Regions from separate parts of the Streptomyces ferrugineus genome, predicted to be linked through region 2. Evidence: predicted binding sites of a transcription regulator. Region 2 holds the regulator's gene; the other holds the start of a gene.
What was found. The regulator HrcA, encoded in region 2, represses chaperone genes, less so after heat shock. The targets are predictions, from matches to a motif close to TTNGCACTCNGNNNNNCNGAGTGCNAA.

Region 1 (15,155 bases), 1.1 Mb from region 2:
AGTCGCTCCACCAGTCCCGACAGCAGGCCCGCGACCGCAGAGTCGCCGGCTCCGGTCGGGTTGCCGTGGGCGTGGTTCGGCGGGGTGGCACGCCAGCGGCCCTCCGGGGTCACCGCAAGCAGGCCCTCCGCGCCCAGCGAGGCCACGACCGTGCGGGCGCCGCGCCTTCTCGCGTCCTGCGTCGCGCGCAGCGGCTCGTGGGAGCCGGTCAGTTCGGCCAGTTCGTCGGCGTTGGGCTTGATGACGTCCGGGCGGGCGGCGACGCCGCGGCGCAGGGCCTCCCCGGCGGTGTCCAGGAGGACGGGGACGTCGGCCGCCTTCGCGGAGCGGATGAGGGCGGCGTAGGCGCCCACCGGCACGCCCGGCGGCAGGCTGCCGCACAGGGCCACCGCCGAGGCCGACGCCAGCAGGTCCTCGTATGCCGTCTGGAAGGCGGACCACTCGGCGGACGTGATCGTCGGGCCGGGCTCGTTGAGCTGGGTCGTGTCGCCGGTCTGTTCGTCGACCACGGCGATGGTGCGCCGGGTCGGGCCGGAAACGGGGATCAGTGCGTCCACCACACCCGGCGTGGTCGTGAGCTGATCCTGTACGACCCGGCCCGTCGCGCCGCCCGTGAAGCCCGTGACCGTCACCTCGTGGCCGAGGGCCGCCAGCACCCGGGCCACGTTCAGGCCCTTGCCGCCGGGGCGCTCGGTCACCTCGGAGACCCGGTGGGTGGCGTGCGGCCTGAGGGCCGGTACCCGATAGGTGATGTCGAGAGCGGTGTTCAGCGTGACCGTGAGGATCACCTGGGCCGACCTCCCCCGGAGAGTTCAGTGTGCGTTTGCCGTCCGGAGTTGCCGATCATGCCAAATGGGCGGCGGTCGTCCCAGTCTCGCAGGACAACCGCCGCCCTCAACACCAGGACAGATCAGCCCAGTTGCGGCTCAACCACCCATTCGCCGAGGCGCATCACGCCCTTGAGGTCGTAGTCGGAGTCCAGAATCACCAGGTCGGCGTCCTTTCCGGGCTCCAGTGAGCCGATGCGGTCGTAGCGGCCGAGGAGGCGGGCCGGGTTCGCCGACAGGGCCGCCACCGCGTCCTCGATCGGCAGCCGGTCGATCGTCACCGCCCGCTTGAAGGCGCGGTCCAGGGTGAGGGTCGAGCCCGCGATCGAACCGCCGTCCACCAGGCGGGCCACGCCGTCGGCCACCTCGACCTCCAGCGGGCCGAGCATGTAGCGGCCGTCTCCGAAGCCGGCCGCGTCCATCGCGTCCGTGATGAACGCGACCCGGTCCGCGCCCGCGTGACGGAACGCCAGCTCCAGGGCGGCCGGATGCAGGTGTGTGCCGTCGTTGATCAGTTCGACCGTCACCCGCTCGTCCTCCAGCAGGGCGGCGATCGGGCCGGGCTCGCGGTGGCCGAGCGGCGGCATCGCGTTGAAGAGGTGGGTGGCGACCGTCGCGCCCGCCTCGATCGCCTGCACCGTCTGCTCGTACGTCGCGTCCGTGTGCCCGATCGCCGCGATGACGCCGTGCTCGGCGAGGAGGCGTACGGAGTCGACGCCGCCGGGCAGTTCCGTGGCGAGGGTGACCATCGTGGCCCTGCCACGCGCCGCGTCAATCAGTTTGCGGACCTCCGCCGGGGCCGGGTCGCGCAGCAGTTCCTCGGAGTGGGCGCCCTTGCGGCACGGCGAGATGAACGGGCCCTCGAAGTGGATGCCGGCGATGTCGCCCTGCTCGGCCAGCTCCGAGAGGAGGCCGGCTCGCCGGGTCAGGAAGTCCATGTCGCCGGTCACCGTGGAGGCGACGAGGGTGGTGGTGCCGTGCAGGTGGTGGGTCCGGATGCCCTTCAGGACCTCGTCGACCGTGCCGGAGGTGAACGAGGCTCCGCCGCCGCCGTGGTTGTGGATGTCGACGAAGCCGGGGACTACGTAGTGGCCGGTTACGTCGATGACCTGGGCGTTCTCCGGTGCTGTGCCGGTGATTCGGGGGCCGTCGACGATCACTTGGCCGTCTTTGACCGGCCCTGTGGGGAGGACGACCGTTGCGCCGGAGAGCACCAGGGGGGTGCCGGCCATCGCGGCCTGCGGGTGTGTTGTGGCTGGTCGCGCAGTTCCCCGCGCCCCTAGGGCGTTCGCCATCAGCGAGTTACCTCCGTACGGTCGGTGTGGTCCAGGAGATCCCAGGCCAGTAGCCCGGCACCGAGGCATCCCGCCGTGTCCCCCAGCGCCGCGGGGACAATGGACGGCAGCTTCTGGAAAGTGACCCGCCGCCGGACGGCGTCCCGCAGCGGTGTGAACAAGGTTTCCCCCGCCTCGGCCAGGCCGCCACCGATGATCAGGACCCGCGGGTCCAGCAGGGTGAGTGCGGTGACCAGGCCGTCGGCGAGGGCGTCGACGGCGTTCTGCCAGATTCGTACGGCGTTCGAGTCGCCGGACGCGACGGCCTTGGCGCAGTCCGCGGCGTCCGCCTCCGGGTCCCCGACCGCGGTGGCCCACGCCTCGCTCACCGCCGCCGCCGACGCGAACCGCTCCAGGCAGCCGCGCTGCCCGCACGGGCAGCGGGTGCCGCCGGGCCGTACGACGATGTGGCCGATCTCGCCCGCGAAGCCGTGCGCGCCCGCCTCGACCCGGCCGTCGATGCCGATGGCACCGGCTATCCCGGTGCCGAGCGGCACGAAGAGGTACCGGTCGGCACCTCGGCCCGCGCCGATCCGGCCCTCCGCCAGCCCACCGGTGCGCACGTCGTGGCCGAGGGCGACGGGGGTGCCGCCGAGCCGTTCGGACAGCAGTCGGCGCAGGGGCACGTCCCGCCAGCCCAGGTTGGCCGCGTAGGCGGCGATGCCCCGCTGCTCGTCGACGATGCCGGGGACGGCGATGCCGACGGCCGCCGCGGGCTCGCCGAAGCGCTCCTCGCCGTACGCGCGCAGCTCGGCGGCGAAGTCGAGGATGCCGTCGATGACCGCCTCTGGGCCGCGTTCGCGGCCGGTCGGGCGGCGGGCCTGGTGGAGCAGCCCGCCGCTCGCCCCTGCCAGGGCGGCCTTCATCCCGGTGCCGCCCACATCGAGGGCGATGACATGTCTCACGGGGGACAGTGTGGCTTGCGCACCCGCGAGAGGTCTAGTCCACTTACGTGGTGTAGACCTTATGGGGGCAATATGTATGACGTTTCGAAAGTTTCGAACACAACTATGGGGCGGGTTCGCGTGCAGCGGCAGAGTCGTAGTCGTAGTCCTCGGCGTACGGGAGCGATCGCGGTGGTGTCCGCGCTGGGCCTGACGGCGGCCCTCGGCGGCTGCGGGCTGACCGGCGAGTCGGACGGGGTGACGCTGAAGCTGGTCGCGGCGGACTACGGCGACAGCGAGGCGAACAGTTCCCAGAAGTACTGGGACAAGCTCGTCAAGGCGTACGAGGCCGAGCACCCGGGGGTGCGGATCGACGTCACGGTGTACTCCTGGAGCGACGTCGACGCCAAGGTCAAGGAGATGGTCGACGCCGGGAAGGCGCCGGACATGGCGCAGATCGGGGCGTACGCCGACTACGCCGCCGAGGGCCTGCTGTACGAGGCCGACCAACTGCTCTCGATCCCCGTCCAGGCCGACTTCGTCGCGCAGTTCGCGGACGCGGGGCAGGTGAAGTCGGTGCAGTACGGCATCCCCTTCGCCTCCTCCACGCGGCTGCTCTTCTACAACAAGACGCTCTTCGACAAGGCCGGCATCACCCCGCCGACCACCTGGAAGGAGCTGGCCGCCGACGCCGAGGCGCTGAAGGCGGAGGGCGTGAAGTACCCGTACGCCCTGCCGCTCGGCCCGGAGGAGGCGCAGGCCGAGACGATGCAGTGGCTGCTCAGCGGCGGGGGCGGCTACACCGACACCACCGTCGGCTCGTACAGCATCGACTCCGCGGAGAACGTCGCCACCTTCAACTGGCTCAAGAACGACCTGGTCGGCAAGGGGCTCACCGGCCCGGTGGCACCCGGCGAGCTGAACCGGGCGGACGCCTTCTCCGCGTTCGCGGCCGGTGACGTCGGCATGCTCAACGGCCACCCCTCGCTGATGCAGATGGCCGCGAAGAAGGGCGTGAAGTTCGGCATGGTGCCGATGCCCGGGGTGGAGGGGCCGAGCAAGGTCTCCATGGGCGTGGCCGACTGGATGATGGCCTTCAAGAAGAACGGCCACGCCGACCAGGTGGGCGAGTTCCTCGACTTCGTCTACGACAAGCAGAACGTGCTGGACTTCTCCCGCCGGTACGACCTGCTCCCCGTCACGAACTCCGCGTCCACGGTGATGACCGCGGCCAAGCAGGACGCCGACCTCAAGCCGTTCCTGGAGCAGCTCCCGCTCTCCGAGCTCTACCCGGTCGGCCAGACCTCCTGGGCGGCGGTCAGCGCCGACATCAAGAAGCGCATCGGCGGCACGGTCGCGGCCGGCGGCAGCCCGTCGGCGGTCCTGGGCCGGCTCCAGACGGCGGCCACCCGGGCGGAGAGCGCCGAATAGCCCCGGCGCGGTCGCGGGGCCGCCCGGTCGCGGGGCCGCCCGGTTGTCGGTGGCGGGCGTTACGGTGCGTCCATGGACCAGCACCAGGACCCGTCCGAGGCCGCCCTCGCCGACCGCGAGCGGTCCATCCTCGCGCTGGAACGCCGGGGCTTCACGGGCCCCGGCGCCAAGGAGCGGGCGATACGCGAGGAACTGGGCCTGGCCCCCGTCCGCTACTACCAGCTCCTGAACGCCCTGCTGGACGACCCGAGGGCCCTGCGGCACGACCCGGTGACGGTGAACCGGCTGCGGCGGGTACGGGAGGCACGGCGGGCGGAGAGATGAGCCAGGGGTACATCCGCCCGTCCCTGGATAGGGTCCCCGTATGGCCAGTCACCAGGATCCGACCGACCCCGCGGGCCCGCTGCCGACCCCCGTCACCCGGCCCGGCCGCGACGGACTCGCCGCGCTCCTCGACCGCCCCGCACGGGCGCTCGTCGCGCTGGACTTCGACGGCACGCTCGCCCCGATCGTGCCGGACCCGGATCAGGCGCGGGCCCACCCCGACGCCCTGTCGGCACTGGTCGCGCTCGCGCCGCAGGTGGCCGGCGTCGCGGTGGTCACCGGGCGCCCGGCCGACGTGGCCGTGCGGTACGGCGGTTTCGCCGGGGTCGCGGGCCTTGAGCACCTCGTCGTGCTCGGGCACTACGGCGCCGAGCGCTGGGACGCCGTCAGTGGAAAGGTCACCGCACCCGACCCCCACCCCGGCATCGCGACCGTCCGTGCCGAACTGCCGGGGCTGCTCGCGAGCGTCACGCAGGGCACCTGGATCGAGGACAAGGGACATGCCGTCGCCGTGCACACGCGCCGCGCGGCCGACCCGCAGGGCACCTTCGACGCCCTGCGCGCACCCCTCACCGACCTCGCCACCCGCAACGGACTGATCGTCGAACCCGGCCGCATGGTCCTGGAACTGCGCCCACCCGGCATGGACAAGGGCGTGGCGCTCAGCGACCACGTCCGGGAGCTCGGCGCCGAGTCCGTCCTCTACGCCGGCGACGACCTCGGCGACCTCTCCGCCTACGCCGCCGTCGACGCCCTCCGCTCCGACGGCACCCCCGGCCTCCTGGTCTGCAGCGGCAGCGAGGAGGTCACCGAGCTCTCGGAGCGGGCGGACGTGGTGGTCGACGGTCCGGCGGGGGTCGTACGGCTGTTGCGGCAGATCGCGGCTCAGGCCGGCCAGGCCGGCTGATCGAGGGTGGGTTACCGGTCCAGCGCGTGGAGCTGGTCCAGGAACCACTGGGCCGGCGGCAGTGCCGTCGCGGCCGCCGCCAGTCGCTTCGAGCGCTCCGCCCGCTCCTCCGGGCGCATCGTCAACGCCTCGTGCAGCGCCCGTGCCGTGTCGATGACGTCGTACGGGTTGACCGCGAACGCGTCCTCGCCCAGTTCCTCGAAGGCCCCGGCCTCCCGCGACAGCACCAGCGCGCACCCCTCGTCGGAGACGACCGGCACCTCCTTGGCGACCAGGTTCATACCGTCCCGGATGGGGTTGACCAGCGCCACGTCCGCCAGCCGGTACGCCGCCAGCGAGCGGGCGAAGTCGTCCTTGACGTGCAGCACGACCGGCGTCCAACCCGGCGTGCCATAGCGGGAGTTGATCTCCGTCGCCAGGCGCTGCACCTCGGCCGTGTAGTCGCGGTACACCGCCAGGTCCTGCCGCGAGGGGTAGGCGAACGCCACGTGCACCACCCGCTCGCGCCACTCGGGGTGGTCGTCGAGGAGCTGCCGGTACGCCAGCAGGCCGCGCACGATGTTCTTGGACAGCTCGGTGCGGTCGACCCGGACGATCGCCTTGCGGCCCTCGCCGATCTCGCCCTTCAGCACCGCCATCCGCTCGGCCACGTCGGCCTGATGCGCCCGCGCCCGCAGGAAGTCCGCGTCCGCCCCCAGCCCGTGCACCCCGACCCGGGTGCCGCCGAGCCCGCCGACGAACCGCTCGGCGCACGCCTCGAACGCGTCCGCCCACCGCCGGGTGAGGAACCCCAGCCGGTCCGCGCCGAGCATCCCCCACAACAGCTGCGAACGGATGTCGTCCGGCAGCATGCGGAAGTACTCCGGCGGTGCCCAGGGCGTGTGCGAGAAGTGGCCGATCCGGACGTCGGGGCGCAGCTCGCGCAGCATGCCCGGCACCAGGCACAGGTGGTAGTCCTGCACCAGCACCGCCGCCCCCGGCGCCGCCTGCCCGGCCAGCGCCCGGGCGAAGGCGCGGTTGTACGTCTCGTACGACGCCCACTGCCGCCGGAACTCCGCGTCGAAGACCGGCTCCAGCGGCGTCTGGTACAGCATGTGGTGGACGAACCACAGCACCGAGTTCGCGATGCCGTTGTACGCGTCCGCGTGCACGTCGGCCGGGATGTCCAGCATCAGCACGCCGTCCTCGCCGGCCCCGCGCCGCACCGCCTCCCGGTCCCCGTCGGACAGCGCCGAGCACACCCACAGCGCGCCCGCGTCCGGCCCGATCGCCGACAGCCCGGAGACGACCCCGCCGCCGCCCCGCTTGGAGTGCAGCGAGCCGTCCTCGCGCACCTCGTACGAGACCGGGCCGCGGTTCGACGCGACCAGCACCCTGGCAGCACCTCGCGCATCCTGCGCATCCTGCGTGGAAGCCATACGCCTCAACCTAGCCCGGCCCGGAAACGCTCAAACGTACGGTTCCGCTTACTGGACGGCTCCTCCACACCCCGTGTACGGCCGGTTTCCGGCGTTTACGCGACCTTCCGCGTCGCGTACTCGGCGATCTCCACCATCGGCGGCCGCTCCTCGGTGTCCACGGAGTACGTCAGCGGCTGGAAACCGTCCTCGCCCCGCTCGAACTGGGTGAGGGAGGGCCGGATCAGATGGCCGCGGGCCAGCCTGAGCTGTGCCGTGCGGTAGATCGCCGCCGACATCCGGCCGAGCGCCTGCCCGTCCTGGTGCCGGTGCTTGCGCACCCCGACGTCCACCTGGGCCAGCGCGTCCAGGCCCACCAGATGCAGGGCGTCGACCAGCATGCCCAGCTCGACGCCGTAGCCGACGGGGAACGGGAGCTGCTCGAGCAGCGACCTGCGGGCCGCGTACTCGCCGCCCAGCGGCTGCACGAAGCCGGCGAGCTGCGGCCAGTGCATGTTCAGCAGCGGGCGCGCCATCAGCTCGGTGACCCGGCCGCCCTGCCCGGCCGCCGAGCCGAGCGGGCGGTCGTACATCGCCTTGACGAGGTCCACGTCCGGATCGGTGAGCAGCGGGCCGACGATCCCGGAGACGAACTCGGAGGAGAACTCCTTCAGGTCGGCGTCGATGAAGCAGACGATGTCCCCGCTCGTCACCAGCAGGGAGCGCCACAGCACCTCCCCCTTGCCGGGCACGGCAGGCAGGTGCGGCAGGATGTCGTCGCGGTGCACCACCCGCGCGCCCGCCGCGGCGGCCACCTCGGAGGTGCGGTCGGTGGACCCCGAGTCGACGACGACGATCTCGTCGACCAGGGGGACCTGGCGCATGAGGTCATGACGGATGATCGCGACGATGTCGCCGACCGTCTCCTCCTCGTTGAGCGCGGGCAGCACGACGGAGACCGACTGGCCCGTACGCTGCTTGGCGGCCAGGATGCGGTGGAGCGGGCGGTCGACGGCGGACCAGGAGCGGGTGCGCAGCCAGCGCTCGACTTCTTCCAGCACGGTCAGCGGCTCCTCACTGTTGTCTCGCGTTACGGACGGCTCTCTCAACTGTCCTGGCGTTCGGTTACAGTCTTGAACAACGCGGATGACCATCGCATGTCCGGGGTCACCTGCCGATTACAACCGCATACAGCTCATCCAGAGGGGCAGAGGGAAACGGCCCGATGAAGCCCCGGCAACCCTCCAGTCGGTTCTCGTAGATCAGCGTCGATCGTCACCGTTGATCGTCTCCGCGAGGCTCCCGGCTAGGGAAGGTGCCAAATCCGTCTCACGGCGAGATGCGTCGTGAGGAAGATGAGGAGAAAGGGCCTCGCCTCACATGGCTGTGCAGACTGTTGCAAGCACCACCGACTCCACCGTGGACCTCGGTCCCGCCGCGGCACTGTCCTGCCGCGAATGCGGTCACCGGGTACCCCTCGGACCGGTCTTCGCCTGCGAGGAGTGTTTCGGCCCGCTGGAGATCGCGTACGACTTCTCGGCCTACGACACCGAGCAGCTCCGTAAGCGGATCGAGGCGGGTCCCGCGAACATCTGGCGCTACGCGCCGCTGCTTCCCGTCCCGGCCGACGTCGCCGACAAGCCGAACCTCAACCCCGGCTGGACCAAGCTCGTCAAGGCCGACAACCTCGCCCGTGAGCTGGGCGTGACCGGCGGCCTGTACGTCAAGGACGACTCCGGCAACCCGACGCACTCCTTCAAGGACCGGGTGGTCGCCCAGGCTCTGGAGGCCGCCCGCGCCTTCGGCTTCACCACGCTCTCCTGCTCCTCGACCGGCAACCTCGCCGGCGCGGTGGGCGCGGCCGCGGCCCGCGCGGGCTTCCGGTCCTGCGTGTTCATCCCGCACGACCTGGAGCAGGGCAAGGTCGTCATGGCCGCGATCTACGGCGGCGAGCTCGTCGGCATCGAGGGCAACTACGACGACGTGAACCGCTTCTGCTCCGAGCTGATCGGCGACCCGGCCGGCGAGGGCTGGGGCTTCGTCAACGTCAACCTGCGGCCGTACTACGCCGAGGGTTCCAAGACCCTGGCGTACGAGATCTGCGAGCAGCTCGGCTGGCGGCTCCCGGACCAGCTGGTCGTCCCGATCGCGTCGGGCTCGCAGCTCACGAAGATCGACAAGGGTCTGCAGGAGCTGATCAAGCTCGGGCTCGTCGAGGACAAGCCGTACAAGATCTTCGGAGCGCAGGCCGAGGGCTGCTCGCCGGTGTCGACGGCGTTCAAGGCCGGCCACGACGTGGTGCGCCCGCAGAAGCCGAACACCATCGCCAAGTCCCTCGCGATCGGCAACCCGGCCGACGGGCCGTACGTCCTCGACATCGCGCGCCGCACCGGCGGTTTCGTGGAGGATGTGACGGACGAGCAGGTCGTGGACGCGATCGGGCTGCTCGCCCGGACCGAGGGGGTCTTCGCGGAGACCGCCGGCGGGGTGACCGTCGGTGTGACGAAGAAGCTCATCGACAACGGCGTCCTCGACCCCGCCAAGACCACCGTCGTCCTCAACACCGGCGACGGACTCAAGACCCTCGACGCGGTGGCCGGTACCGGTCTCACCGCCACCATCCGCCCGAACCTGGACTCCTTCCGAGAGGCTGGCCTCGCATGAGCGTGACCGTTCGCATCCCCACCATCCTGCGCACCTACACGGGTGGCCAGGCCGAGGTCGCCGCCGAAGGTGCCACCCTCGCCGACGTCATCGCCGACCTGGAGAAGAACCACACCGGGATCGCCGCCCGGGTGCTGGACGACCAGGGCAAGCTGCGGCGGTTCGTCAACGTGTACGTCAACGACGACGACGTCCGGTTCGAGCAGGGGCTGGAGACGGCCACGCCGGACGGTGCGGGTGTCTCCATCATTCCGGCCGTCGCGGGCGGTTGATACCCGCCGGTAGTAACCGTCGGTAACAGCGATTACCGAGAGTTCATCGAATTGCCTCCTCCGTGAGAGAAGCGGAGGGGGCAATTCTGTGTGGTTGAGCGAGGTACAGTTGGGGAACGTGCCGCCGATCTCCGGGTCGGCAGCCCTTGATTTCTGCCGCAGGTCCGACAAGAAGTAGCCAAAGTGTGCGGGTTTTTTGCGGCTTTTGTTCCATTTGCCAGGTCCGACTTGACCTGAAGTCAGGGGAATTGTCCCCACATTCCCGACCAGTCGTGCCCGGATTTCTCGTCCGATTGACCTGTTGCAGACGGCAGTTGGGCAGATACATTCAGCCGCGGTCGACGCGTTCCGGCGCACGCCCCCGACCGATGGGGGGTGAGGTCTGACCCGGATCCGCGAAGTGTGGATCTGTGCAAGGGCCAGTAATAGGGGAGTTAGGCATGGCTCAGGGCACCGTCAAGTGGTTCAACGCGGAGAAGGGGTACGGCTTCATCGCGGTCGACGGTGGTGCGGATGTTTTCGTCCACTACAGCGCGATCCAGATGGACGGTTACCGCACCCTGGAAGAGGGTCAGCGGGTGGAGTTCGAGATCTCGCAGGGCCAGAAGGGCCCGCAGGCCGACATGGTTCGCGTCACCGCCTGAACGTTCTTCTGCACGTCACTTCACCGAAGGGTCCGCACCTCACCGGGTGCGGGCCCTTCGCCTGTTCGCCCATCGCCGACCGGGGCCCGATCCCCGAGAGCCGCTTGCACTCGCATGGGTCGAGTGCTAATCATTGGCGTTAGCACTCTGAAGGTGAGAGTGACAAAGAAGGACCGGGTCGGTGAGGCCCGCAGGCCAAGTGGGGCAAGGAACCACGGGGTCGGCGAGCCGTCCGTCGCGGGCGCGGGCGCGGTCCGAAGGAATCACCCCCAGTCCTGGAGGGACCACTTCACATGGCCAAGATCATCGCGTTCGACGAGGAGGCGCGGCGCGGCCTCGAGCGCGGCATGAACCAGCTCGCGGACGCCGTGAAGGTGACGCTCGGCCCCAAGGGTCGCAACGTCGTCCTCGAGAAGAAGTGGGGCGCCCCCACGATCACCAACGATGGTGTCTCCATCGCCAAGGAGATCGAGCTCGAGGACCCGTACGAGAAGATCGGCGCCGAGCTGGTCAAGGAAGTCGCCAAGAAGACGGACGACGTCGCCGGTGACGGTACGACCACCGCGACCGTTCTCGCCCAGGCCCTGGTCAAGGAGGGCCTGCGCAACGTAGCCGCCGGCGCCAACCCGATGGCCCTCAAGCGCGGTATCGAGAAGGCCGTCGAGGCCGTCTCCGCCGCCCTGCTGGAGCAGGCGAAGGACGTCGAGACCAAGGAGCAGATCGCCTCCACGGCCTCCATCTCCGCCGCCGACACCCAGATCGGTGAGCTCATCGCCGAGGCCATGGACAAGGTCGGCAAGGAAGGCGTCATCACCGTCGAGGAGTCCCAGACCTTCGGTCTGGAGCTGGAGCTCACCGAGGGTATGCGCTTCGACAAGGGCTACATCTCGGCGTACTTCGCCACCGACATGGAGCGTATGGAGGCGTCCCTCGACGACCCGTACATCCTGATCGCCAACTCCAAGATCTCCTCGGTCAAGGACCTGCTCCCGCTCCTGGAGAAGGTCATGCAGTCGGGCAAGCCGCTGCTGATCATCGCCGAGGACGTCGAGGGCGAGGCCCTGTCGACCCTGGTCGTCAACAAGATCCGCGGCACCTTCAAGTCCGTCGCCGTCAAGGCCCCGGGCTTCGGTGACCGCCGCAAGGCCATGCTCGGCGACATCGCCATCCTCACGGGCGGCGAGGTCATCTCCGAGGAGGTCGGCCTCAAGCTGGAGAACGCGACCCTGGACCTCCTGGGCCGCGCCCGCAAGGTCGTCATCACCAAGGACGAGACCACCATCGTCGACGGCGCCGGCTCCACCGACCAGGTGCAGGGCCGCGTGAACCAGATCCGCGCCGAGATCGAGAACAGCGACTCGGACTACGACCGCGAGAAGCTCCAGGAGCGCCTGGCCAAGCTCGCGGGCGGCGTCGCGGTCATCAAGGCCGGTGCCGCCACCGAGGTGGAGCTCAAGGAGCGCAAGCACCGCATCGAGGACGCCGTGCGCAACGCCAAGGCGGCCGTCGAGGAGGGCATCGTCGCCGGTGGTGGCGTGGCCCTGCTGCAGGCCTCCGGTGTCTTCGAGAAGCTGGAGCTGGAGGGTGACGAGGCGACCGGCGCCGCGGCCGTCAAGCTCGCCCTCGAGGCCCCGCTGAAGCAGATCGCCGTCAACGCCGGCCTCGAGGGCGGCGTCGTGGTGGAGAAGGTCCGCAACCTCACCCCGGGTCACGGCCTGAACGCCGCGTCCGGTGAGTACGTCGACCTGGTCGCCGAGGGCATCATCGACCCGGCGAAGGTGACGCGTTCCGCGCTGCAGAACGCCGCGTCCATCGCCGCGCTGTTCCTCACCACCGAGGCCGTCATCGCCGACAAGCCGGAGAAGGCCGCCGCGCCCGCCGGTGGCGGTATGCCGGGCGGTGACATGGACTTCTGAGCCGCTTCGCGAGAAGGCTCGGACCCGGTCCGTCAGTACCGAGGGCGGCACTCCCTGGAGACAGGGGGTGCCGCCCTCGGGCGTGTCCGGGGTCACAACCGGGCGGGATGTGGAATGCGCGACCTCGCCCCCGCAGTTCCTTAAGGCGTTGCAATAATGCGCACGCACATACCGTCCGGTCAGTCGACCCCACCTCCAAGGAGCCCACCACGTGACCGTCACCGAGCCCGCCGCCTCCCGCGCGGCCCATGTCCTGTCCCGGCCGACCTCGATCAACGGCCTCACCGTGCCCAACCGCATCGTGATGGCGCCGATGACGCGCATGTTCTCGCCGGGCGGCGTCCCCGGTGCGGACGTGGTGTCGTACTACGCGCGCCGGGCCGCCGCCGGCGTGGGGCTGATCGTGACCGAGGGGACCTACGTCGGGCATGAGTCGGCCGGGCAGAGCGACCGGGTGCCCCGGTTCCACGGCGAGGAGCAGCTCGCCGGATGGGCGAAGGTCGCCGAGAGCGTGCATGCGGCGGGCGGGACCATCGTGCCGCAGCTCTGGCACATCGGCATGGTGCGGCAGCAGGGCCAGCCGCCCTACGCCGAGGCCCCGGCCGTCGGCCCCTCCGGGCTGCGGATCGGTGCCGACGAGCCCACCGGCAGGGCCATGACCCAGCGCGACCTGGACGACGTCATCGGCGCCTTCGCCGAGGCCGCCGCGGACGCCGAGCGGATCGGGTTCGACGGCGTGGAGATCCACGGCGCCCACGGCTACCTCGTCGACCAGTTCCTGTGGGCGGGGACGAACCGCCGCACCGACGCGTACGGAGGTGACCCCGTCGCCCGTACGAAGTTCGCGGCGGAGATCGTGGCCGCCGTACGGGAGTCGGTCTCGCCGTCCTTCCCGGTCGTCTTCCGCTACTCGCAGTGGAAGCAGGAGGCCTACGACGCCCGTCTCGCCGAGACCCCCGAGGAGCTGGAGGCCGTCCTCGCCCCGCTCGCCGCGGCCGGGGTCGACGCCTTCCACGCCTCCACCCGCCGCTACTGGGTCCCGGAGTTCGACGGCTCCGACCTCAACCTCGCCGGCTGGACGAAGAAGCTGACCGGCAAGCCCACCATCACCGTCGGCTCGGTCGGCCTGGACGGCGAGTTCCTGGGCGCGTTCGCCGGCCAGGGCTCCGGGATCAAGGGCATCGACGACCTCCTGGACCGCCTGGAGGCCGAGGAGTTCGACTTCGTCGCCGTCGGCCGGGCGCTGCTCCAGGACCCGGAGTGGGCCGCGAAGGTGCTGCAGGGCCGCCTTGGTGAGCTGGCGTCGTATGACGCCGCTTCGCTGAAGTCCCTGAGCTGACACCGGCGCCGTAGGGCCCCGCGCCCCTCTGGGGTGCGGGGCTCACCCGCACAGGTCGAGTACGTCAATCAACCAAGTCGATGCTGGTCGCGGGCCTGTGCATGGCGCCCTCGAGCCTGGTCATGATGGCGACGGCGCCGGTGTCGGCGGCGATTTCCCGCGCGCAGGGCCCGAAGGTGACGTTGATGATCGGCGTGCTGATCGTCGCCGCCGGCTACGGCTCGATGCCCGCCCTCATCATGAGCGCCGTGCCCGCGTCGGAGACGGCCGCCGCGAACAGCCTCAACACGCTGATGCGTTCCCTCGGTACGTCCACGGCGAGCGCCGTCGCGGGCGTGATCCTCGCCCAGATGACGACGGACCTCGGCGGCTACGCCCTGCCGTCCGAGAACGGCTTCAAGGTGGTCCTGGCGGTGGGCGCCGGGGCCGCGCTGCCGGCGTTCGTGGTGGCGTCGTTCATCCCGCGGCAGGAGACGGCCGCCGCCGGGGGCGAGGCGGTGACGGACGCGGCTGCGGAACCGGCGGGAACGGCCGCGAAGTCGTAACCAGTCGTAACTACAGGTTCCCCAACGGCTCGATGTCCACCTTCACCGGAGTGCCCCACACGCGCAGCACCTCGTAGTCGGTGAACTCGTGTACGAGCCGGTAGGCCATGGCGGGACGCGGGCCGCGACGCTGGGCGGCGAGATAGAGCTCGGCCTCCCGGCGGTCGCGGCGCGGAGTGCCACACAGCTGCCACTCCTGACCGTTCCACAGCTCCGGCAGCCAGCGCTGCTGGGGCTGGGGGCGGTCGCCCCGGACGCCATAGCGGGAGGGGGCGGTCTCGGTGGTGCGCGGGGGCACGGGACCGCCGTTGTACTCGGCACGACGGGCTGCCCGGCGACGGGTTTCACAGAGCAGACAGAGGTCGTGGGCGTTCTCGTCGACCGGGCCGTTCGGGTGCTCCGGGCAGCGGGTGGCGGGGGCGGCGCCGGTGACGCTCTCGTCCAGCAGGTCGAGCGCGCGGCGCACGTCCGCCTTGACCTCGTGCAGCCTGGCGTCCGGCGTGTCGGAGGTCAGGGCCTCGCCGTGCTCGCCGAGGAGGCGGAGGGCTCGGCCCAGGGCGGTGAGTTGGGCGTGGTTCATGGGGCGGCTCCGGGGCTGGCGGGGGCCTTGGTCAGGTGGTGTGGCCGACCCTCAGCATGCACATGGGGGGTCCTGTGCTTCCGAGCGGGTC
Region 2 (15,155 bases):
GCGACGAGGTCCCCGCGCACACAGGCACCGCTGACGGCCCGGGTGATCCGGCCGGTGACGGTGATGTCCTTGCCGTCGGAGGTCTCGCCCTCGCAGTCGACCTTGACGATGGTGTTCTCACTGGCCGTCGCGGAGCTGTTGCCGCCGTTGCCTTTGCCGCCGTTGTCGTACGAACCGGTGCAGTTGAGCCACTGCACATCGGCCTTCTGCCGCTCCAGCTCGGCGGTCACGGTCTGGTCGGTCGTGAACGCCACGGTCGCCGTGTTCAGCCCGCCCGGATCGCAGGCCGACGTCCCGCCGACGGCGAGCACGGCCACGCCCGCCGCACCGGCCACCCGCACCGCGCGCGCACGACGCCCCGCAGGCCGGTCCGCGCGGCCCCAAACCCTCCTGAGAGCCCCCATGGGAGGGCAGCCTGCCACTGTCCCGGCCGCCGCGGTAGAGCACATACGGCCACACCCCGCGCTCGCACGTCACAGGTGGTCCAGGGCCTGTCTCAGGTGCGCAGCAGCAGCCACTGCTGCAGCTCCACCAGATTGCCCTCCGGGTCCTTGAGGTGGGCGACGCGCATGCGGTCGGTCATGGGAGCGGGGCCGCGCAGGAGGGTGGCGCCGCGTTCGGCGATCTGTGCGCAGTAGGCGTCCAGGTCGTCCACCCGCAGCACGACCAGTGAGCGATGGCCGCTGGCGTCGTCGCCGAGTTCGCCCAGGACCTCGGCCATCATCGCCCGGTCCTGGAGGGCGATGCCCGCCGAGCCGGTGGCGGGGCTGAACTTCTCGTACGGCCCGCTGGTCGCGCCCGACTGCGGCTTGAGGCCGAGGACGTCGGCGTAAAACCGGTAGCAGGCGGCGAAGTCGCTGACCAGCAGTCTTACTTGGGCGAGTTCCACGGCGGACGTCCCTCCCCGGGTCAGGACCAGCGGCCGGTGCGGCCGAGGAGCAGTGCCGTCGCCGCGGTTCCGGCGGTGGAGGTGCGCAGGACGGTACGGCCCAGACGGTACGCCTTCGCCCCCGCCTCCTCGAAGAGGGCCAGCTCCTCGGGGGACACCCCGCCCTCGGGGCCGACGACGAGCACGATCTCGCCGTCGGCGGGCAGTTCGGCCGTCGCCAGCGGCTCGCTGCCGTAGTCGCGTTCCTCGTGCAGTACGGCGGCGAAGTCGGCCTGCGCGAGCAGCGCCGCGACCTGCTTGGTCGTCGCCGCCTCCGCGACCTCGGGGAAGCGTACCCGGCGCGACTGCTTGCCGGCCTCGCGCGCGGTGGCCCGCCACTTGCCGAGGGCCTTGGCGCCCCGCTCGCCCCGCCACTGGGTGATGCAGCGGGCGGCCGCCCACGGCACGATCGCGTCGACGCCGGTCTCGGTCATGGTCTCGACGGCCAGCTCGCCCCGGTCCCCCTTGGGAAGGGCCTGGACGACGGTGATACGGGGCCGCTCCGGCGGCTCCTCGGCCACGGCGCCGAGCTCCACCACGAGCCGGTCCTTGCCCTCGGCCGCCTTGACGACGCCCTCGGCCCAGCGCCCGTGCCCGTCGGTCAGGACGACGTCCTCGCCGGGCCGCAGCCGCTTCACCGAGACGGCGTGCCGCCCCTCGGGCCCGTCGAGCACGTACTCGCCGCCGCCCGGACCGGTGGCCCGCTCCAGCGACTCGACGACGAAGACCGGCGCGGTCATCGGCCGGCACCGCCCCGCGGGAACGCCGACAACGCTGTCAGGGCCGCGTCCAGTTCGGCGGCCAGCACCTCCACCAGCTGCCCGGCGGGCAGTTCGCGGGCCATGCGGTGTCCCTGCCCCGCCCACAGGGCCATGCCCTGCGGGTCGCCGGAGGCGGCGGCCTTCTTGCGCAGCGGCGAGGTGAGGTGGTGGACCTCGGGGTAGGCGGCGGGGGCGTACGGCCCGTGCTCGCGCATGAAGCGGTTGACGAGGCCGCGTGCGGGGCGACCGGAGAAGGCGCGCGTCAGCTCGGTCCGTACGAACAGGGGGTTGGTCAGCGCCTGCTTGTGCAGGGCGTGGGCGCCGGACTCCTGGGTGGCGAGGAAGGCGGTGCCGAGCTGGGCGGCACTGGCGCCGGCCGCGAGTGCGGCGGCGATCTGGCTGCCGCGCATGATGCCGCCGGCGGCGACCAGGGGCAGGCTCACGGTCTCGCGGACCTGGGCGACGAGGGAGAGCAGCCCGATGCCGGCGCGTTCGGTCTCGGGGTTGTCGCGATGGGTGCCCTGGTGGCCGCCGGCCTCGATGCCCTGCACGATCACCGCGTCGGCGCCGGCCCGCTGCACGGCGAGGGCCTCGTCCGGGGTGGTGGCGGTGACGAGGGTGACGGTGCCGGCGCGGCGCAGGGACTCCAGGACGTCGCCGCTGGGCACGCCGAAGTGGAAGGAGACCACCGGCACCGGGTTGTCGAGCAGCACGGCGAGCTTGGCGTCGTAGCCGTCGTCGCGTCCGCTGTCGGGGTCCCCGAGCTCGACCTCGTACCAGGCGGCCTCACCGGCCAGTTGGTGTGAGTAGACGTCCACGGCCGCGGCGTCGGCATGCTCGGGCTGCGGCATGAACAGGTTGACGCCGAAAGGACGCTGGGTCAGCCCGCGCAGCTGCTTGATCTCCTGGTACATCCCGTCGGCGGTCTTGTACCCGGCGGCGAGAAAACCCAGCCCACCGGACTCGGACACGGCGGCGGCGAGCTGCGGCACGGAGACGCCGCCCGCCATGGGGGCCTGCACGATCGGATGGGGGAAGAGATCGGTCAGTGCGGAGGACATGACGGCATGTTGTCACGTCCTCCGAACAAGTCCGAATCGACCCTTCCCCTTGGCATAGGCCCGGAGTTTGCCTCCGGACTCAACGCCCGTTGAACGCGTCCTTGAGCCTGGAGAACAACCCCTGCTGCCCCGGCTGGAACTGCCCCTGCGGACGCTCCTCGCCGCGCAGCTTGGCCAGCTCGCGCAGGAGGCGCTCCTGCTCGGGGTCGAGCTTCGTCGGGGTCGTGACCTCGACGTGGACGATGAGATCGCCCCGGCCGCCGCCGCGCAGGTGCGTGACACCCCGGCCGTGCAGCGGGATCGACTGGCCGGACTGGGTGCCCGGGCGGATGTCGACCTCTTCCAGGCCGTCCAGCGTCTCCAGCGGGACCTTCGTGCCGAGGGCCGCCGCCGTCATCGGGATCGTCACCGTGCAGTGCAGATCGTCGCCACGCCGCTGGAAGGTCGGGTGGGGCAGCTCATGGATCTCGACGTACAGGTCACCTGCGGGACCGCCGCCGGGCCCGACCTCGCCCTCGCCGGCGAGCTGGATCCGGGTGCCGTTGTCGACACCGGCCGGGATCTTGACGGTGAGGGTCCGACGGGACCGTACCCGCCCGTCGCCCGCGCACTCCGGACACGGCGTCGGGACGACGGTCCCGAAGCCCTGGCACTGCGGGCACGGCCGCGAGGTCATGACCTGGCCCAGGAAGGACCGCGTCACCTGCGACACCTCACCGCGACCGCGGCACATGTCACACGTCTGCGCGGAGGTGCCGGGCGCCGCGCCCTCACCGTTGCAGGTGTTGCAGACGACGGCCGTGTCGACCTGGATGTCCTTCGTCGTGCCGAAGGCCGCCTCGTCGAGCTCGACCTCCAGCCGGATCATCGCGTCCTGGCCGCGCCGGGTGCGCGAGCGCGGGCCGCGCTGGGACGCCGTACCGAAGAACGCGTCCATGATGTCCGAGAAGTTCCCGAACCCACCGGCCCCGAAGCCGCCCGCACCGCCGCCGGCGCCCTGCTGCGAGAGCGGGTCGCCGCCGAGGTCGTAGACCTGCTTCTTCTGCGGATCCGACAACACCTCGTACGCGGCGTTGATCTCCTTGAACCGCTCCTGGGTCTTCGGATCCGGGTTGACGTCCGGGTGCAGCTCGCGCGCGAGCCGCCGGAAGGCCTTCTTGATCTCTTCCTGCGACGCGTCGCGACGCACGCCGAGCACGGCGTAGTAGTCCGTGGCCACTTACGACTCCGCCAGGATCTGTCCGACGTAACGTGCCACTGCGCGTACCGCTCCCATCGTTCCCGGGTAATCCATGCGGGTCGGTCCGACCACGCCGAGCTTGGCGACTGCCTCGCCGCCCGAACCGTAGCCCACCGACACGACGGACGTGGAGTTGAGTCCTTCGTAGGCGTTCTCGTGCCCGATGCGCACGGTCATGCCCGAATCCCCGGCCTCGCCAAGCAACTTGAGGAGCACGACCTGCTCCTCCAGTGCCTCCAGCACCGGCTGGATGGTGAGGGGGAAATCATGCGAGAAGCGGGTCAGATTGGCGGTGCCGCCGATCATCAGCCGCTCCTCGTTCTCCTCGACGAGCGTCTCCAGGAGGGTGGAGAGCACGGTCGAGACGGTGCCTCGGTCCTCGAGGTCGAAGGCCTCGGCGAGGTCCTCGACGAGCATCGGCACATCGGTGAAGCGCCGGCCCGCGACCCGGCTGTTGAGCCGCGCGCGTAGATCGGCGAGCGAGGCCTCGCCGAACGGCGCCGGGCAGTCGATCATGCGCTGCTCGACCCGGCCGGTGTCCGTGATCAGGACGAGCATCACGCGCGCGGGCGCGAGCGAGAGCAGCTCGACATGGCGGACGGTGGACCGGGTCAGGGACGGGTACTGCACGACGGCGACCTGCCGGGTGAGCTGCGCGAGCAGCCGTACCGTGCGGGCCACGACGTCGTCGAGGTCCACGGCGCCGTCGAGGAAGTTCTGGATGGCGCGCCGCTCGGGCGGGGTCATCGGCTTGACGCCGGCGAGCTTGTCGACGAACAGCCGGTAGCCCTTGTCGGTCGGGATGCGCCCGGCGCTGGTGTGCGGCTGGGCGATGAAGCCCTCGTCCTCCAGGGCCGCCATGTCGTTGCGCACGGTGGCCGGGGAGACACCGAGGTTGTGCCGCTCGGTCAGCGCCTTCGAGCCGACCGGCTCCTCGGTCCCGACGTAGTCCTGGACGATGGCGCGCAGTACCTGAAGCCTGCGTTCACTCAGCATCTCGCGCACACCTCCAGCGGTCGTCCCCTTGGCGCGTTTCCTGGCACTCTGTCCATCCGAGTGCCAGCCGTCCCCGGCCAGTGTACGGCGGTGGGGTGCACCCCGGGCAAGGCCGGGCCAGCACCGCCGCGCCCGACGGTGGTGTCGCTTAGCGTCGCCGTATGACGGTGACTTGGGAAGAGCTGGGGTGGGAACGGCTGGCGGCCGGGGTGGGGCGGTACCGGCTTCCGGTCTGGGACTGCACGGCGGGGCTGGTGGTGGGGGACGGCACCGCGCTGATCGTGGACGCCGGGTCGAGCCTCGCGGAGGGCGTGCGGTTGCGTACGCAGGCGCAGTGGCTCGCGGGTCACCGTGTGACTCATCTCGCGCTGACGCATCCCCATTTCGATCACGTTTTCGGCGCGGCGGCCTTCGCGGGGGCGGAGGTGTACGGCCCGGTGGGCATGGACACGGTGCTGGCGGGCCGGCACGCGCGCGAGGAGCTGCGCGCGGACGCCGTCCGGGACGGCCTGGACCCGGCCGCGGCGGAGGAGGCGGTGGACGCGCTGGTCCACCCCCACCACCAGGTCAGCGGCGAGTGGACCCTCGACCTGGGCGGCGGCCGCCAGGTCCTGCTGGCGAACGTGGGCCCGGCGCACACGGCCCACGACCTGGTGGTACTGGTGCCGGGCGACCCTGAGGTCGTCTACTGCGGGGACCTCGTCGAGGAGTCCGGCGAACCCCAGGCGGGCCCCGACGCCGTACCGTCGCACTGGCCGGCCGCCCTGGACCGCCTGCTGGACCTGGGCGGCGAGGACGCGCTGTACGTGCCCGGTCACGGAGCGGTGGTGGACGCGGAGTTCGTACGGCGCCAGCGCGACGAGCTGGCCGCCAGATTCGGCGTGTCGCGGTGAGCGCGGGGCCACTTCTCCTATCGTCATCCGAATGCGCCAGTACTCCCCGGACCTGACCCCGCCCTGGAAGAAGCCCAAGCCCGTCCCCGAGGTCCCGGCGGAGCCCGGCCTGGTCGTCGAGGAGCCCGGCACGGGGTTCTGCGGCGCGGTGATCCGCTGCGAGGCCGGCACGGTGACCCTGGAGGACCGCTTCGGCAAGCACCGGGTTTTTCCGCTGGAGCCGCGGGGGTTCCTGCTGGAGGGCAAGGTGGTGACGCTCGTCCGGCCGTCCGGCGCGGCTCCGGTACGTCCCACCCGTACCGCATCCGGCTCGGTCGCCGTCCCCGGCGCCCGCGCACGCGTGGCCCGCGCCGGCCGTATCTACGTCGAGGGCCGACACGACGCCGAGCTGGTCGAGAAGGTGTGGGGCGACGATCTGCGCATCGAGGGCGTGGTGGTGGAGTACCTGGAGGGCGTGGACGATCTGCCGTCGATCGTGGCCGAATTCGCACCGGGTCCGGATGCGCGGCTGGGGGTCCTGGTGGACCACCTGGTACCGGGCACGAAGGAGTGGCGCATCGCACAGGCGGTGACGAGCGAGCACGCCCTGGTGGTGGGCCACCCGTACGTCGACATCTGGGAGGCGGTGAAGCCGTCGTCCCTGGGGATCGAGGCGTGGCCGCGGGTGCCGCATGGGGAGGACTGGAAGACGGGGGTGTGCCGGGCACTGAGGTGGCCGTCGGAGAACACCGGGGCGGTGTGGCAGGCGATTCTGAAGCGGGTGGGGTCTTACAAGGACCTGGAGCCGGAGTTGCTGGGGAGGGTGGAGGAGCTGATCGACTTCGTCACGGCAGCCGGTGACGCCTGACCCCGGTAAGAGTTCCGAACTCGCTCGTGTCCAGTTCTACCCCGAGCAGTTCGAGCAGCACGGGGTCACCGAACTTCGTAATCCACTGCCCGCGATAGTCGGCTTGATCTCCATCGCCGATGGGATCGGTCAGCAGAACACAGTGCGCCATGATCGGGTCGATGATCAGGTAGGCGGGGATCTTGCCTGCCGCGTAGATCGAGCGCTTGATCCCGTAGTCCCGGTCGACACTCGTCTTCGAGACCACCTCGACCACCAATGTGACCATCTGGGACGGCACCAGGTTGCCTGAGTCTGGAGCCACACCACGCTCTAGCACCACAAGGTCCGGAATGGGCTCGCTGGCCTCGTCGATGATGTCCAGGTCCGTCGTCTGGAGTCGTTCCCAGGGTTTGCGCGGGATCTGATCCTGCACGTCCGCCACAATCCGGTTGTGCACCAGATCGGGAGCCGCCATCATCACGATTTCCCCCCGGAGGAGCTCGACCCTGACGCCCTCGGGAGGCTCAATCTCCTCGAAGTACTTCGTCATCCCGCGTTCGTCCACAGCGGTCATCTCCGTGGCCCTCCACATCCGCCGCGTCCTTTTGGCGGCAGCCTACGAACCAGCTTAGGGACCGAACCGACGTTCCACGCCGATTCACTCGCCCGAGTGATCAGTCCACCAAATCCCTGACCACCGCATCCGCCAGCAACCTCCCCCGCAACGTCAGCACGGCCCGCCCCTCCGCGTACGGCCCGTCCTGCAACAGCCCTTCCCCCAACGCCCGCCGCGAAGCCGCAAGCCCCTCCTCCCGCAGCAACTCCAGCGGCACCCCCTCCCGCAACCGCAGCTCCAGCAGGATCCGCTCGACCCGCCTGTCCTCCTCCGACAGCAGCTCGCGCCCCGCACCCGGCGACCGCCCCTCCGCAAGCGCCGCCGCGTACGCGCCCGGATGCTTCACGTTCCACCACCGCACCCCGCCCACGTGCGAGTGCGCTCCCGGCCCCGCGCCCCACCAGTCCGCGCCCCGCCAGTACAGCTCGTTGTGGAGACAGCGCCCGGCCTCAGAAGTCGCCCAGTTGGACACCTCGTACCAGTCGAATCCCGCCCCCGACAGCACGTCCTCCGCGATCAGGTACCGGTCCGCGTGCACGTCGTCGTCCGTCATCGGGACCTCGCCCCGGCGGATGCGGCGGGCCAGCTGGGTGCCCTCCTCGACGATCAGGGCGTACGCCGAGACATGGTCCGGTCCGGCGCCGATCGCCGCCTCCAGCGAGGCCCGCCAGTCGTCGTCCGACTCGCCGGGTGTGCCGTAGATCAGGTCCAGGTTCACGTGCTCGAAGCCCGCCGCGCGGGCCTCCGCCACGCATGCCTCCGGGCGTCCCGGCGTGTGCGTGCGGTCCAGTACGCGCAGCACGTGCTGCCTCGCGCTCTGCATGCCGAAGGAGATCCGGTTGAAGCCGCCCTCCCGCAGCCGCGCCAGATACGCCGGGTCCACCGACTCCGGGTTCGCCTCCGTCGTGATCTCCGCGTCCGGCGCCAGTGAGAACTCGTCGCGGATCGCCCCCAGCATCCGTACGAGATCGTCGGCGGCCAGCAGCGTCGGCGTACCGCCGCCGACGAAGACCGTGCGGACCGGGCGCGGATCGTCGCCGAGGACCTTCCGCGCCAGGCGGATCTCGTCGATCAGCGTCTCGGCGTAGTTGTCGCGGGACGCCAGCACGCCGCCCGTGCCGCGCAGCTCGGTCGCCGTGTAGGTGTTGAAGTCGCAGTAGCCGCAGCGGGTCGCGCAGTACGGGACGTGCAGGTAGAAGCCGAGGGGGCGGTCGGCCACGTCGGCGAGGGCGGTCGGCGGCAGCGCGCCGTCGGCGGGGACGGGCTCGCCGTCGGGGAGTGCGGAGGGCATGGGTTCTATTGTCCCGTACCTCGCCGGTCACTCGGCCTGCAGCACCAGCAGGGCCAAGTCGTCCTCCGGCGGACGGCCCCCGAACTCGTGCACCAGCCTGCGGATCCGTTCCGCGATCAGCTGGGCGTTCAGGCCCGCGCACCCGGCCAGCGCCGCCGCGAGGCCGTCGCCGTCATCGAACTGGCGGGAGCCGCTGCGCCGCTCCGTCACCCCGTCCGTCACGCACAGCAGGGTGTCGCCGGAGCGCAGCTCGAAGGTCTCGCTGGTGTACGTCACGTCCTCGACGACCCCGAGGAGGGTCTGCGGCTGCGCGGCCGTGTGCACCTCGCCGTCCTCGCCGAGCAGCAGCGGCAGGGGGTGGCCGGCGGAGGCGAGGGTGCAGCGGATGCCGCCGTCGAAGGGCGTCAGCTCGCCGTAGAGCAGGGAGAGGAAGCGGGTCTGCGGGCCGTCGCCGGGGGCCACCGGGCCGGCCAGGGCGCGGGCGGCGGCGTCGGCGGCCTCCGTGGCGTCGTCGAGGAGGAGCTGGTTGAGGCGGTCGAGGACGTCGGAGACGCGGTAGCCCTCGCGGGCGAGCAGCCGCAGCCAGGGGCGGGCGATGCCGATCACCACCGCGGCTTCCGGGCCCTTGCCCTGGACGTCCCCGATGGCGAAGCACCAGCGGCCGTCGCCGGCCGGGAACAGGTCGTAGAAGTCGCCGCTCGGGCCGCCCTTGTCGTACGGCTCGTAGACGAGGGCGCTGGCCACCCCGGGGATCTCGGCGACGGCGCCGGGCAGCAGTCCGCGCTGCAGGACCCGGCTGATGGTGGCCTGGCGGGCGTACTGGCGGGCCGCGCCGATGGCGAGGGCGACGCGGCGGCTGAGGTCCTCGACGAGTCCGGTGACCTCGTCGGGGAAGCGCACGAGGTCGGCCCGCCCGATGACGAGCGTGCCCAGCGGATGGCCGCCGGCGATCAGACGGTACGCGAGCGCGGTGCCGTGTGCCTGGCGGGCGCCGAGTGCCTCGCCGGGCCAGGGGTAGGCCACGGGCCCGGTGCGCTGGCTGGCGGGCGGCAGCGGGGGCTCCTTCTCCAGGGCGCGGCGCAGTTCCTCGATGAGGTTCTCCGAGCCGTGCCAGACGCGGGCGAGCCGGGGCCCGGTGCCGGCCGTGCCGTCCGCGGCCCAGCCGGCCCCGCCCTGTGTCTCACCGGATCGGGGGTATCCCCAGCGCCCGGCGACCTCGTCCTCCAGCCACACCGCGCACCAGTCCGCCAGCCGCGGCACGATCAGCTGGCCGGCGAGCGCGGCGACGAGGTTCTCGTCGAGCTGCCCGGCGAGCAGGTCGGAGGCCTCGGCGAGGAAGGACAGGGCGCCCCGGTTGAGCCAGTCCCGGTCCCGCTCGGCGCGCTGGGGCTCGGGCGCGAGGATCTCGGCGACGCGCAGCCCGCGCTCCAGCGCGCGCTCCTCGGCGTACGCCTCGATGTCGTCCCTGGCCGCGACGGGGTCCTCGGCGGGCAGTCGCGCCCACACGGTCTTGGCGCCGGTGCGGTAGGTGACGCCCCAGGACTCCGCGAGCCGCGACACCAGCCGCAGCCCGCGCCCGTACTCCGGGGTCTCGTACGGCGCCTCCAGCTCACCGTCGCGCGGGGCGCGCGAGGGGTGGTGGTCCAGGACCTCGACGAGCAGGGCGCCGTCCTCCTCCAGCCGGCAGGAGAGCTCGACCTCGGTGCCGGCGTGCACGACGGCGTTGGTGACGAGTTCGCTGACGGCCACGACGGCGTCGTCGACGAGGCGGTCGGTGACGTGCTCGGTGCCGGGGAGTCCGGAGGCGGCCCAGTCGGTGAGGGCGGCGCGCACGAGGGTGCGGGCGGAGCCCGGGGAGAGCGGGCTGCCGGGCAGGGTGGTGCGGGCCTCCGCGTGCCCGCCGTCCCGCGCAGGCGCATCACAGGCACGGGTAACGGTCTCCCGTTGCGCCGGAATGGCCCCCATGTACAGCTCCCCGAACGGTTCGGACGAATACGCCTCAGTCGACGCCGACAGAGTGACAGACTGGCCACGCCCATAAGCACCGAGTTACCGAAGTGGGCCGCCATGAGTGAGAACCGTGCTACGCGTGTGCTCGAAGACGGACAGAAAGACGGTCAAATTCGAGCATCGGCTCTGCGCCCACTGCTCGCCGCGATGACCGCGGCCCGGGACGGCGACTTCCGCAGGCTCCCGGAGACGGGGGAGGGAGTCGTGGCCGAGCTGACCGCGGTCTTCAACCAGATCGTGGACCGCAGCACCCACTTCACCGGGGAAGTGCAGCGCGTCAAGAGGGAGTTGATCCGGCACGGCAGGCTCGACGAGCGGCTGTCGGCGAGCCCGGGCCAGGGCGTCTGGACGACCCGCGTCAACGACGTCAACCAGCTGCTCGACGCCCTGGTGGCCCCGGCGGCGAACGCGACTCGCGTGCTGGACGCGGTGGCGGGCGGCGACCTCACCCAGCGCGTCGATCTGCACGACGGCACCCGCCAGTTACGCGGCGACCTGCGCCGCCTCGGCCGGGGGGTGAACAGGATGGTCGACCAGCTCTCCCTGTTCACCGGCGAGGTGACGAGGGTGGCCCGCGAGGTCGGCACCGAGGGCCGGCTCGGCGGCCGGGCCAAGGTACGGGGCCTGTCGGGCAGTTGGCGGGACGTGACCGAGGCGGTCAACGCGATGGCGTCCCGGCTGACCGCCCAGGTGCGCGACATCGCGGCGGTGACGACGGCCGTGGCCCGCGGCGACCTCACCCGCACGGTCACCGTCGAGGCGACCGGCGAGCTGCTCGAACTGAAGCTGACCGTGAACACGATGGTCAACCAGCTCTCCGCCTTCGCCGACGAGGTCACGCGGGTCGCCCGCGAGGTCGGCACCGAAGGGCAACTGGGCGGCCGGGCTCAGGTGCGAGGTGTGTCGGGCGTCTGGAAGGACCTCACCGACAACGTCAACTTCATGGCGTCGAACCTGACCTCGCAGGTCCGCAACATCGCCCAGGTGACCACCGCCGTCGCCAACGGCGATCTGAGCCAGAAGATCACCGTCGACGCCCGGGGCGAGATCCTCGAACTGAAGTCGACCATCAACACGATGGTGGACCAGCTCTCCGCCTTCGCCGACGAGGTCACGCGGGTCGCCCGCGAGGTCGGCACCGAGGGAAACCTCGGCGGCCGGGCCCAGGTGCGAGGTGTGTCGGGCGTCTGGAAGGACCTCACCGACAACGTCAACTTCATGGCGGACAACCTCACTTCGCAGGTCCGCAACATCGCCCTCGTCTCCACCGCCGTGGCCCAGGGCGACCTCGGCAAGAAGATCACGGTCGAGGCGAAGGGCGAGATCCTGGAGCTGAAGTCGACCATCAACACGATGGTGGACCAGCTCTCCGCCTTCGCCGACGAGGTCACGCGGGTCGCCCGCGAGGTCGGCACCGAAGGAAACCTGGGCGGCCAGGCGCAGGTGCGGGGCGTCAGCGGCGTGTGGAAGGACCTCACCGACAACGTCAACTTCATGGCGCTGAACCTGACTTCACAGGTCCGCAACATCGCCCAGGTGACCACCGCCGTCGCCAACGGCGACCTGTCCAAGAAGATCACCGTCGACGCACGCGGCGAGATCCTCGAACTGAAGGACACCGTCAACACGATGGTGCAGCAGCTGCGCGCCTTCGCCGACGAGGTGACGAGGGTCGCCCGCGAGGTCGGCACCGACGGGCGGCTCGGCGGGCGTGCGCAGGTGCTGGGCGTCTCCGGGGTCTGGCGGGACCTGACCGACAACGTCAACTACATGGCCGACAACCTGACTTCACAGGTGCGGAACATCGCCCAGGTGACCACCGCCGTCGCCAACGGCGACCTGTCCAAGAAGATCGACGTGGACGCCCGCGGCGAGATCCTGGAACTGAAGACCGCCATCAACACGATGGTCGACACCCTCTCCTCCTTCTCCTCCGAGGTCACGCGCGTCGCCCGCGAGGTCGGCAGCGAGGGCCAACTCGGCGGCCAGGCGAGGGTCGAGGGCGTCTACGGCACCTGGAAGCGCCTGACGACCAACGTGAACGAACTCGCCCTCAACCTGACCACCCAGGTCCGCGCGATCGCCGAGGTCGCCTCCGCCGTGGCCCAGGGCGACATGTCCCGCTCGATCACGGTCGAGGCCCGCGGCGAGGTCGCCGAGCTGAAGGACAACATCAACCTGATGGTGGCCAACCTGCGCGAGACGACCCGCGCCAAGGACTGGCTGGAGTCCAACCTGGCCCGTCTCGCCGCCCTGATGCAGGGCCACCGGGACCTGATGGAGGTCGCCGACCTGCTGCTGCGCGAGCTGACGCCGCTGGTGAACGCCCAGTACGGCGCGTTCTTCCTGGCCGACCCGGACAACACCGACGACACCGCGCTGCCGATCGTGCCGGGCAAGGGGCTCGCCTACATCGCCGGGTACGGCTCCGCGGAGGAGGCCGTGGTGACCGCCGCCAACAGTCCCGGACACAACCTGATCCGGCAGGCGGCGCTGGAGAAGAAGCGGATCCTGGTGGAGGAGGTGCCACCGGACTACGTGAAGATCTCCTCGGGGCTGGGCGAGGCCGCGCCCAGCAGCGTCGTGATCATCCCGATCCTCTTCGAGGACAGGCTTCTCGGCGTGATCGAGCTGGCGTCGTTCTCCCGCTTCTCCGATGTGCACCTGGCGTTCTTCGACCAGTTCGTGAACACCATCGCCGTCGCCATCAACACGATCATCGCCAACTCCCGTACGGAGTCGCTGCTCGGCGAGTCCCAGCGCCTCGCCATGCAGCTCCAGGAACGCTCCGACGAACTCCAGATGCAGCAGGCGGAGTTGCAGCGCTCGAACGCCCAACTGGAGGAGAAGGCGGCCCTGCTGGCGACCAGCTCCCAGTACAAGTCGGAATTCCTGGCGAACATGTCGCACGAGCTGCGCACGCCGCTGAACTCGTTGCTGATCCTGGCCCGTCTGCTCTCCGACAACCCGGACGGCCGGCTCTCCGACCAGGAGGTCCAGTTCGCGACGACGATCCATCGCTCGGGCTCGGACCTGCTGCAGCTGATCAACGACATCCTGGACCTGTCGAAGATCGAGGCGGGCCGGATGGACGTGCGCCCCAAGCGGCTGCCGCTCATCAAGCTCCTCGACTACGTCCACGCCACCTTCCGCCCGCTCACCCTGGACCGGGGGCTCGCCTTCGAGGTGTCGGTCGGCGAGGGCGTGCCGCGCGAGATGCACTCGGACGAGCAGCGCCTCCAGCAGATCCTGCGCAACCTCCTGTCCAACGCGATCAAGTTCACCGCGAGGGGCGGTGTCGAGCTGCGGGTGAGCCGGTTGAAGGACCCCGAGCACCGCTACGTCCACGACGGCGACGATGTGATCGCCTTCGCGGTGTCCGACACCGGCATCGGCATCACGGCGGAGAAGCTCCCCGTGATCTTCGAGGCGTTCCAGCAGGCCGACGGCACGACCAACCGCAAGTACGGCGGCACGGGCCTGGGCCTGTCCATCAGCCGGGAGATCGCGGGCCTGCTGGGCGGTCGTATCGTCGCCGAGAGCGAACTCGGCAAGGGCTCCACGTTCACGCTGTACGTCCCGGTCGTCGGCCCCGGGCACGCGGCGACCGGCCCGGTTCCCGAGAACCGTCCGCTGCCGATGCCGGAACAGCGGTCGGCCGAGCCGTTCCCGACCGCCCACGACGCGGAGGAGACCTGGCCGGCGCCGACCAAGCTGGAGGCGTGGCAGACGGGGCGGGCGGGACGGGTGCTGCCGGGCCGGCGGGTGCTGATCGTGGACGACGACATCCGCAACGTCTTCGCGCTGACCCATGTGCTGGGCCGGGTCGGCATGCCGGTGCTGTACGCGGAGAACGGCCGCGAGGGCATCGAGACGCTGGAGCGCAACCCGGACGTCGAACTCGTCCTGATGGACATCATGATGCCGGAGCTGGACGGCTACGAGACGATCTCCGCCATCCGCCGCACCCCGCGCTGGGCGCATCTGCCCATCGTCGCGCTGACCGCGAAGGCGATGCCCGGAGACCGGGAGAAGTCCATCGCGCGGGGCGCCAACGAATACGTACCGAAGCCGGTGGACGTGGATCAGCTGTTCACCGTCGTCTGCGACCTCCTGGACCCCGATGGCGCGGACGGCACCCAAGATGACGGGGCGACGGACGCCGCCGAGGAGACGGCGGATCCGCCGACGACTGAATGAGGCCAATTCACCATGATCGCTGAGGCAACGACCGACGAGCGTGCCGGCATCCTCCTGGTCGATGACATGGAGGACAACCTGATCGCGCTGGAGGCCGTCCTTGGGTCCCTCAACGAGCCGCTCGTCCGCGCTCGTTCGGGCGAGCAGGCCATGAAGGCGCTGCTGCGGCAACGCTTCGCCCTGGTCCTGCTCGACGTCCGGATGCCGGGCATGGACGGCTTCGAGACCGCCACGAACATCAAACGGCTCGACCAGACCAAGGACGTGCCGATCATCTTCCTGACCGGCGCGGAGGACGACCCCGGTTACGCGTTCCGCGGTTACGCCACC

Region 1: groL (chaperonin GroEL) is a predicted target of HrcA. The motif match lies at 10,788-10,814, and genes of this name have one in related genera.

Annotation. Positions count from the first base shown of each region.
Region 1 is NZ_CP063373.1:729,052-744,206, forward strand. It holds gene IM697_RS03510 (1-phosphofructokinase family hexose kinase) at 1-788, opposite strand, end outside; gene nagA (N-acetylglucosamine-6-phosphate deacetylase) at 911-2,059, opposite strand; gene IM697_RS03520 (ROK family protein) at 2,122-3,066, opposite strand; gene IM697_RS03525 (ABC transporter substrate-binding protein) at 3,172-4,476, shown strand; gene IM697_RS03530 (DUF3263 domain-containing protein) at 4,549-4,800, shown strand; gene otsB (trehalose-phosphatase) at 4,841-5,707, shown strand; gene IM697_RS03540 (alpha,alpha-trehalose-phosphate synthase (UDP-forming)) at 5,719-7,125, opposite strand; gene IM697_RS03545 (glucosyl-3-phosphoglycerate synthase) at 7,221-8,165, opposite strand; SAM riboswitch class I at 8,297-8,466, shown strand; gene thrC (threonine synthase) at 8,485-9,768, shown strand; gene IM697_RS03555 (ubiquitin-like small modifier protein 1) at 9,765-10,040, shown strand; gene IM697_RS03560 (cold-shock protein) at 10,481-10,684, shown strand; gene groL (chaperonin GroEL) at 10,978-12,600, shown strand; gene IM697_RS03570 (NADH:flavin oxidoreductase) at 12,812-13,939, shown strand; gene IM697_RS03575 (MFS transporter) at 14,041-14,484, shown strand; gene IM697_RS03580 (hypothetical protein) at 14,495-15,064, opposite strand.
Region 2 is NZ_CP063373.1:1,843,090-1,858,244, reverse strand. It holds gene IM697_RS08470 (hypothetical protein) at 1-404, opposite strand, end outside; gene IM697_RS08465 (VOC family protein) at 497-889, opposite strand; gene IM697_RS08460 (16S rRNA (uracil(1498)-N(3))-methyltransferase) at 910-1,668, opposite strand; gene IM697_RS08455 (nitronate monooxygenase) at 1,665-2,750, opposite strand; gene dnaJ (molecular chaperone DnaJ) at 2,830-3,969, opposite strand; gene hrcA (heat-inducible transcriptional repressor HrcA) at 3,970-4,986, opposite strand; gene IM697_RS08440 (MBL fold metallo-hydrolase) at 5,148-5,879, shown strand; gene IM697_RS08435 (DUF3097 domain-containing protein) at 5,911-6,726, shown strand; gene IM697_RS08430 (Uma2 family endonuclease) at 6,704-7,282, opposite strand; gene hemW (radical SAM family heme chaperone HemW) at 7,383-8,615, opposite strand; gene IM697_RS08420 (SpoIIE family protein phosphatase) at 8,643-10,580, opposite strand; gene IM697_RS08415 (HAMP domain-containing protein) at 10,683-14,825, shown strand; gene IM697_RS08410 (response regulator) at 14,838-15,155, shown strand, end outside.